One region of the Massilia niabensis genome, then DNA from elsewhere that is predicted to be linked to it. Evidence: predicted binding sites of a transcription regulator. Region 1 holds the regulator's gene; each other region holds the start of a gene.
The links. Region 1 encodes sigma-54, which starts transcription at its own class of promoters, with help from an activator protein. Its sites were predicted from a motif close to TGGCANGNAANCTGCTTT; they were not measured.
Positions count from the first base shown of each region.

Region 2: pepA (flocculation-associated PEP-CTERM protein PepA) is a predicted target of sigma-54. The motif match lies at 1,222-1,239, and genes of this name have one in related genera.
Region 3: glnA (type I glutamate--ammonia ligase) is a predicted target of sigma-54. The motif match lies at 1,185-1,202, and genes of this name have one in related genera.
Region 4: pepA (flocculation-associated PEP-CTERM protein PepA) is a predicted target of sigma-54. The motif match lies at 1,083-1,100, and genes of this name have one in related genera.

Region 1 covers NZ_JBHSMU010000008.1:88,841-91,042, reverse strand. The annotation lists gene hpf (ribosome hibernation-promoting factor, HPF/YfiA family) at 1-131, opposite strand, end outside; gene ACFPN5_RS07345 (RNA polymerase factor sigma-54) at 195-1,670, opposite strand; gene lptB (LPS export ABC transporter ATP-binding protein) at 1,696-2,202, opposite strand, start outside.
Region 2 covers NZ_JBHSMU010000004.1:134,565-136,766, forward strand. The annotation lists gene ACFPN5_RS03225 (YXWGXW repeat-containing protein) at 1-265, shown strand, start outside; gene ACFPN5_RS03230 (ribonuclease HI family protein) at 418-1,104, shown strand; gene pepA (flocculation-associated PEP-CTERM protein PepA) at 1,277-2,128, shown strand.
Region 3 covers NZ_JBHSMU010000003.1:117,930-120,131, reverse strand. The annotation lists gene ACFPN5_RS00705 (CocE/NonD family hydrolase) at 1-334, shown strand, start outside; gene ACFPN5_RS00700 (rhodanese-like domain-containing protein) at 512-970, opposite strand; gene glnA (type I glutamate--ammonia ligase) at 1,289-2,202, shown strand, end outside.
Region 4 covers NZ_JBHSMU010000009.1:510,772-512,973, reverse strand. The annotation lists gene pepA (flocculation-associated PEP-CTERM protein PepA) at 182-1,033, opposite strand; gene ACFPN5_RS10435 (XrtA/PEP-CTERM system exopolysaccharide export protein) at 1,532-2,202, opposite strand, start outside.

The DNA of each region.
Region 1 (2,202 bases):
TCGATGGCGAGGATGACGTGGGAGTCGATCACTTGATCGAAATGGCGCGTGATGCGTTCCAGCTTGTTCTGTACGTATTCACGGATGGCAGGGGTAACGTCGAGGTGGTGACCGCTGATAGTGAGATTCATACACACTCCTTTGAAAAAGAAACGGCTGACGCAGCACGCTTGGGTCGCGCATGGCTGCCGTTGTTACAAGGATTTGCGGAGACTGACCGGAGGGATCTTGAGGGCCTCACGATATTTTGCAACCGTGCGGCGCGCGATGACCATGCCTTGTTCACCGAGCATTTCCGCGATCTTGCTGTCGGATAATGGGTTCCTGGGGTCCTCTGCTCCTGTCAGTTGCGCAATGAGCGCCCGGATCGCCGTCGAAGAGGCTTCGCCCCCCGCTTCGGTGGCGACGTGGCTTCCGAAGAAATACTTCAGCTCAAACATGCCGTGCGGGGTCAGCATGAATTTCTGAGTTGTCACGCGAGAAATCGTGCTCTCGTGTAGGCCTAGTGTATCAGCAATCTCGCGGAGCACAAGGGGACGCATGGCAACCGCGCCATGGCTGAAAAAGTTGCGCTGACGCTCGACGATGGCCTGCGAAACGCGCAGGATCGTGTCGAAACGCTGGCGCATATTTTTAATTAACCACTTCGCTTCCTGCAGTTGCGCGCTCATCTGGCCTTCGCCCTTGCCCTGCTTGAGCAGGGCCGCGTAGACGTTGTTCACGCGCAGGCGCGGCATGACTTCGTGGTTCAGCATTACGCTCCAGCCGGACCCGGTCTTGCGGACAATAACGTCCGGAACCACGTAGTCCGAGGTGCTCGACGCAAAGGCCGCGCCCGGGTGCGGATTGCACTGGCGGATCACGGCTTGCGCTTCGCGCAGGTCTTCGTCGTCGCAGTCGAGCGCCTTTTTCAGCTTGTTGAATTCGCGCTGGGCGAACCAGGTCAGATAGCCCTCGACGATTTTCAGGGCCATGCGCCGGGTCACCAGCGGCACGCCCGGCATCTGCCGGATCTGCAGCGCCAGGCACTCGCTGGCGCTGCGTGCGCCGACGCCGACCGGATCGAGGCTTTGCACCAGCGCCAGCGCGCAGCGCAGCTCGTCCATATCGACTTCCAGCTCTTCGGGCAGGCGCGCGTGGATCTCGTCGAGCTGCTCTTCCAGGTAGCCGTTGTCGTCGATGGCGTCGATCACCAGTTCGGCCAGCGCGCGGTCGCGCGTACTCGCACCCGTTACCCGGATCTGTTCCGACAGGTGCTCGCGCAGCGTCACGCCAATGGCGCCCAGCTGCGGCCGGCCATCGTCGTCGCCGTCGCTGCCGGATGCACGCGGCGCGTCGCCCCAGTCGGCATCGGCCTCGCCGCGCTCGACATCGCCGCCGTTGGCATCGAGCGCCTCGCCAGCCTCCCCTGGAGCGGCTGGCTCGTCCCCGTTCGGCGCCGGCGCATCGGGCTGCTGGACGGGCGAATCGTTGATGGCGCCGTCAGCCAGCAGGCGCACGGAATTGTCGAGCGGGTCGTCGATCCGCTCGAGCAGCGGGTTATCGGAGAGGATCTGCTCGATCTCCTGGTGCAGTTCGAGCGTGGACAGCTGCAGCAGGCGGATCGACTGCTGTAGCTGTGGCGTCAGCGCCAGGTGCTGCGAAGTCCGGAGTTGCAGGGATTGTTTCATGATGCCGCTTGGTTCTTCGTTTTAACTACATGCGGAAGTGTTCGCCGAGGTAGACGCGTCGTACCGACTCGTCGGCGATGATGTCGTCAGGGCGGCCCGAGGCCAGCACGGCGCCCTGGTTGATGATATAGGCGCGGTCACAGATGCCAAGCGTCTCGCGCACATTGTGGTCGGTGATCAGGACGCCGATGCCGCGCTCCTTCAGGAAGCGCACGATGCGCTGGATCTCGATCACGGCAATCGGGTCGACCCCGGCAAACGGTTCGTCGAGCAGCACGAAACGCGGGTTGGTGGCGAGCGCGCGCGCGATCTCGACCCGGCGCCGCTCGCCGCCCGACAGCGACAGCGCCTGGTTCTCGCGCAGCTTCTCGATCTGCAGTTCGGCCAGCAGGGAGTCGAGCCGCTCGTTGATCGCGGCTTTGGTGAGCGCCTTGCCGTTGTCGTCACGCTGCAGTTCCAGCACGGCGCGGATGTTGTCTTCCACCGTCAGTTTGCGAAACACCGAGGCTTCCTGCGGCAGGTAGGACAGTCC
Region 2 (2,202 bases), on a different contig from region 1:
TGGGAACCGCGGCGGCTACCAGCGCGAGGTGTACTACGACCGTAATGGGCGCCCGCAGGAATACCGTGGCCGCGACCGCGACCGTGACGGCATCCCGGACCGTATCGAACGCCACGGCGGCGACACCGACCGCGACGGCATCCCGAATGCCCGCGACCGCGACCGCGACAACGACGGCGTCGAGAACCGGTACGACCATGACCGCGATGGCGACGGTCGCCGCAACAGCCGCGACAGCAGCCCGGACAATCCATACCGCCGTTAATTCGCATGACGCGGAATAACCAGGCAGGATGAAGAAAGCGCTTCGAAAGAGGCGCTTTTTTTTCGCCTGCCGGGATGCGGCGACGACGGGCAAGACGTTTGTTGCGGACTCACAAGCGGCGCGAACCCATCGAAATGCTTTATGCTGGCGAGATGACCGATCTCGACCGCCTGCAAAGCGCCGCCAACCGTACCGAACTCGCCGCCAGCCGCAAGCGCGCATTGCGCGAGGGCTTGCCGTTCGAAAGCGCGCTGCGCCTGGTGCTTGCGGAGAGCGCGGGCGAGGCCGGCCTTGCCGCGCTGCTGGCGCAACGCGCGGCCCTGCGCGGCGCCGAAGCCGCGCGCCTGGCGCAGCGCAAGGCAGCGCGCGAGGCGGCGCACGCCCTGCGTGGCGCCAGGCACCTGGGCGCGCCCTGCGCCTGGCGCGCCTGGTTCGACGGATCGGCGCGGCCCAACCCGGGACGCTGCGGCATCGGCGGCCTGCTGCGCGGACCTGCGGGCGAACTGGTCGAACTGTCGCGCGCGGCCGGCTACGGCAACAGCAGCGAGGCCGAATACCTGGCGCTGATCGCGGTGCTGGAAGCCGCTCTGGCCCATGGCGCAGGCGAGTTGGCCGTCTACGGCGACAGCCAGGTCGTCATCGACGACGTCAACGGGCCACTCGAGGACAGCGCTCCGGTGCTGCGGCCCTACCGCGCGCGCGTGCATGCCCTGCTCGGCCGGCTGCAGGGGGTTACCCTGCGCTGGGTGCCGCGCCACCGCAACCTGGAAGCGGACCGCTTGTCCCAGCGCGCCGGCGAGCTGCTGGCGATCGATGCGGATGCCCTTGCATTCCGGTGAGCTTCCCGGCCCCGGCCTGCGCCCGCGCCGCGCCGGCTGTCGGAAATCTTTACAGCCCACACCAGCTACTGAAGTTGACATTCGCCAACTTGTTGATTACTAAAGATACTTTCCTGTTGGCATGTTACTTGCTTGTAAGTACGCATACTAACAATGTCCTGAAAAGTCCAACATGAAATATCTGAAACAGATCGGTTGCGCCGCGGTGCTCGCCTTGTCCACGCAGGCCCAGGCTTCGATCCTGATGAGCGACTGGGTGTTCAACCCGACCGGCGGCGGCTTTGCCGGCGGCCAGGCGGTTAACGAATACCTGGACGTGAACGGTAACGCCTTCATCGAGCTGGCCCCAGCCGGCGCGACCTCGTTCACGTTCAAGGAGCACGCCGTGTTCAACCTGGTCCAGGCTGACAGCAACGGCACCCTGTTCCCGATGGCATTCCCGGGCGGCAACATCACGGCAACGCTTGAGGCGGTGGGGAAAGGCGACTTCGGGGGCGCCTTCCGGTTCGAGAGCGGCACGCTGCGCATGTACCACAATCCGACCAATGGGCAGTATGGTTCGAGGGCCGGCTATTTCGGTGCCAACCTGGGGATCCAGATTGCGGAATTCAATATCCTGCTCGGTGGCGGCGGCAAGGTCAACGCGAACGGCAGCCCGCTGAACAATGGTCAGGTATCCGTCCACGCACAGGCGGCCGCCGGCTCGCTCAAGGCCGGCTACTTCTTCAACGGGCACGGGGTCGACCTGTCGACCCAGCCGATGTTCGCGTTCGCCTTCACCAATGCCAATACCCTGGGCAGCCCACGCAGCACCCTGGTCAAGGAAGTTGCCTGCGAATTCGGCGGCTTCACCGGCCGCGGCTGCAACGGCAAGACCTACAAGAACGTCGATCGCCAGCACTTCTTCATCAGCGGCAACGGCCAGTTCAAGCTGGCCGAAGTGCCTGAGCCGGGTTCGGTCGCGCTGTTCGGCATCGCCCTGGCCGGCATCGGCGCCCTGCGCCGCCGCGTACAGGCAGCGTAAGCCTTAGGGCCAAAGAAAAAAGGCCCGGGCCGGAAGTGATTCCGGTCCGGGCCTTTTTGCTTGTATTTTTAAAT
Region 3 (2,202 bases), on a different contig from region 1:
GCCGACGCTCGAGATGGGCGGCTACCAGCAACTGGTGCGCGGCAACCCGCTGCGCGGCAAGTTCAGGAACAGCTTTGAGAAGCCGGCGCCGTTCACGCCGGGGAAGGTGGAGGCAGTCAATTTCGACATCGGCCAGGTCAACCACACCTTCCGCCGTGGCCACCGCATCATGGTGCAGGTGCAAAGTTCCTGGTTCCCGCTGGTCGACCTGAACCCGCAGACGTTTACGCACATCCCGAAAGCGCGCCCCGAAGACTTCCAGAAGGCAACCCAGCGCGTGTACCGCGCGCCAGGCACGGCGTCGGGCGTGCAGGTGCTGGTGCTGCCCCGCTGATGACGTAGGGTGTGCGGCTATACCCGAACGTTGGCGTTCACGCTGCTCGAACGCCTGCGTTGCGTTCCGCGGGCATTTAGCCCGCGTCACCCCACGCGTTCAACGCTCGGTTGATCATTCGCGGCGGATCACCCATGGCTGAACGCGTGAGCGGCAGAGCCGCCCACCCTACATTTTTTACGCCCCGACCCAGGGCAGCCCCGCCTTGCACCAGCCGCCGAGCGTCTTGCGGTGGCCTTCGCCATCGCGGTCGCCCTCGAAACCTTCCAGGATATCGAACGAATTGGCGTAACCCAGTTCGGTCGCCACCCGCGCGCTGTGGCGCGAGCGCACGCCGGAGCGGCACAGGAACAGCAGGATTTCGTCCGGGTTCGCCACCTGGGCCAGTTGCTCGCCGAACTGGGGATTCGGCTGGCCCCCGGGGTAGGTGGCCCACTGCACCGCCACATGCTGGGTGTCCGGGACCGCGATGCGGCCCACCCAGTCACGCTCGGCATTGGTGCGCACGTCGACGATCTTGACCCTCGGGTCGGCCTGAAGCAGTGCAAACGCTTCCTGCGGGGTCACGGCACCGGCATAGGATTGGCCCGGCGTGCGGGTACGTGCTGTTGCGAGAATGTCGTCAATCGTCGTCATGGTGTTCCCTGTTCGGTGAATCCGCACCCAATTGGGTCGGTCTTGCTGAAACGGTGCGTGGTGCTTCAAAATGGTGCGCTTTGTCCAGCCCGCACCAAAAAGGTGCAAAAGATGAGTTGGCTGCACCGCGATGGAAAACCGTACTCCGCAAGATTTTATGGTTAAACTCTCGTGTTGCCAAAGAACGATTGCGTATTTGTTCATGCTGGGGAGCTGGCACAGTTCCTGCATTAACGGTAGCAAGCAGGCTGCAGGCAAGCTGATCGGTTTCTGGAAACCTCGCTACCAGCAGCAACCCATTTCATTCAGGAGAAACGCATGGCAAAGACCGCCGCAGATGTGATACAGATGGTGAAGGACAACGAAGTCAAGTTCGTGGATTTCCGTTTCGCGGACACCCGTGGTAAAGAGCAGCACGTCACCGTTCCTGTGTCGCACTTCGACCTCGACAAATTCGAGTCGGGCCACGCCTTCGACGGCTCGTCGATCGCAGGCTGGAAGGGCATCGAAGCATCGGACATGATCCTGATGCCGGACCCGAACACCGCCAACATCGACCCGTTCATGGAAGAGACGACGATGTTCATGCAGTGCGACGTGATCGAACCGTCGGACGGCAAGGGCTACGACCGCGACCCGCGCTCGATCGCCAAGCGCGCCGAAGCCTACCTGAAGTCGACCGGCCTGGGCGACACCGCCTATTTCGGTCCGGAGCCAGAATTCTTCATCTTCGATTCGATCCGCTGGAAAGTCGACATGTCGGGTTGCTTCGTCAAGATCGATTCGGACGAAGCCTCGTGGTCGACCGACGCGAAAACCGAAGGCGGCAACAGCGGCCATCGTCCAGCGGTCAAGGGCGGCTATTTCCCAGTGCCTCCGGTCGACAGCTTCCAGGACATGCGCTCGGAAATGTGCCTGATCCTTGAATCGCTCGGCATCCCTGTCGAAGTGCACCACCACGAAGTGGCCGGCGCCGGCCAGAACGAAATCGGCACCCGCTTCTCGACCCTGGTCGAGCGCGCCGACTGGACCCAGAACCTGAAATACGTGGTCTGGAACGTCGCCCACAGCTACGGCAAGACCGCCACCTTCATGCCAAAGCCGATCAACGGCGACAACGGCTCGGGCATGCACGTGCACCAGTCGATCTGGAAAGACGGCAAGAACCTGTTCGCGGGCGACGGCTATGCCGGCCTGTCGGAAACGGCGCTGTTCTACATCGGCGGCATCAT
Region 4 (2,202 bases), on a different contig from region 1:
CTATGTAAAGTACTTAAAAATCAACGACTTAATAATTTTTATTCATGCTAAGCGAACTCGACTGTAAAGAAAACCGATTCCTATTTGCTATGGCATAACCATACGCAAAACCGAGCGGCCAAAGAAAAAGAGCGGGCAAGCCCGCTCTTTTCATCCAACTCTACTGCGTTCAGGAGGCGAATCAGGCCTTCTTGGCGCGCTTGCGGCTGACAACGCCAGCACCCAGCATCGCGATACCGAACAGGGCCAGCGAACCTGGCTCTGGAACTTCAGCCAGCTTGAACTGGCCGTTGTTCGAGACGAAGAACGCGCCAGGGGTGTTGCCGTAGGCGCTGCCGTTGCAACCGTTGCCGGTAAAGCCTGCGTATTGGCAAGCGACTTCGTTCACCAGGCGGGCGGTCGGCTCACCGACGGTGTTGGCATTGGTGAAGGCGAAGGCCATGATGTCTTCCAGCGACAGGTCCTGGCCATTGCCACGGAAGAAGTAACCAGCGTCCATCTGGGTGGCTTGTGCCAGCACGGTCACTTGACCGTTGTTGACTGGGGAGCCGCTTGCATCGACTTCGCCCCCGCCGCCGGCCAGCACGTTGAACGAAGCGATCTCGTTGCCCAGGTTCGCGCCGTAGATGCCGGCCTCAGTGCCGTACTGGCCATTGGTCGGGTTCTGGTACATGCGGATGGTGCCACCGGTGAAGGTGAAGGCGCCGCTGAAGTTACCGCGACCGGTCGCTTCGAAGGTTGCGCTGATGTTGCCGCCTGGGAAGTTCACTGGGAACAGCTGGCCGTTGCTGTCAGCCTGGACGATGTTGAACACAGCGTGTTCGGTGAAGGTGAAGCTCGAGCCGCCGGTTGGGGTCAGCTGGATGAAGGCGTTGCCGTTCACGTCCAGGTATTCATTGACTTCCTGGCCGTTTGCATAGCCGGTACCGCCTGGATTGAAGACCCAGTCGTTCAGCACGACTTCCGCGTTAGCGGCACCAGCGAAGGACATTGCAACAGCGGCGGCGCAAGCCAGTTTCTTCATAAAGTTCATGATTCTATTCCTCAGTGGAGTTGATCGGTTGGGCAAACACACTCACCTATTAGCAAGCGCTGTGCCAGCTTTTGATTTTCTTTAAAAATCAGATACTTAATGCACGCATCTAGACCCCGATCAATGCCCTTGTAAAGTATATCGACAGCATATTTTTCTATTACAATGTTCTTAGGAATCTTTGTTTTATTATAAGAAATAGTTAACAATGTTGCTCCTACAAAATCCTCCCGTGGCTTTGTAAGAACGCTCCTACGCCACCCTCGGCAGCACGCGCCTGACAGTCCGGCGCGTGCCCGCGGCGACATGAAGGTTTGCTGAAGCAGGTGGCATGGTGGCCCTGTTGGCGCCACGCGCCGGTGGCAGTGCATATATACAGCAGCGCGTGCGCAGCCGGAGCGCGTGCCGCCGGCAGGATTGCAGGTATCAACCAGGGGCCCTTCAATGACAAACGGCGCCCTGAGGCGCCGTTGTAAGAAAACCCGACAGTATCGAGGTTTAGAAGAAGCTCTCCGGGATCACCAGGATGTCGCCCGGGCGCATCGGCATGTTGGCCGAGATGTCGCCATCCTTGATCAGGTCGTCAAGGCGCACATTCAGCTTTTGCTGCCGGCCATCGACCGTGCGGATGATGCTGGCGCGATTGCCCGAGGCGAACTCGGTGACGCCGCCGACGGCGATCAGGACGTCCATCAGCGACATGTCGCGGCGGTACGGCAGGGCTTGCGGCTTGGCGGCCTGGCCGATCACGCGGATCTGCTCGCCGTAGTTGCCGACGAAACCGGTGACGACGACGGTCACGACCGGTTGCTGGATGAACTTTGCCAGTGCCTTTTCGATATCACGCGCCAGCTCGGTCGAGGTTTTCCCCGCCGCCGGCAGGTCTTCGACCAGCGGGGTCGTGATCTTGCCGTCCGGGCGGACCGGCACCGACATCGACACTTCCGGATTGCGCCAGACGATGATATTGACGGCATCGCCCGGGCCAATCAGGTAGTCGGCTGGTACCACGCCCGCCATCGACACGGCCGACTGCGACGGCGACCGGAACTTGTCCCACACTGCGCAGCCGGACAAGGTCAGGGCACAGGCCGAAGCCAGGGCCAGTTTCGTCAGATTCGTCATGATCTTGCTCACTTCATTCCCCTTCACGACAAGCAGTGGCGGCA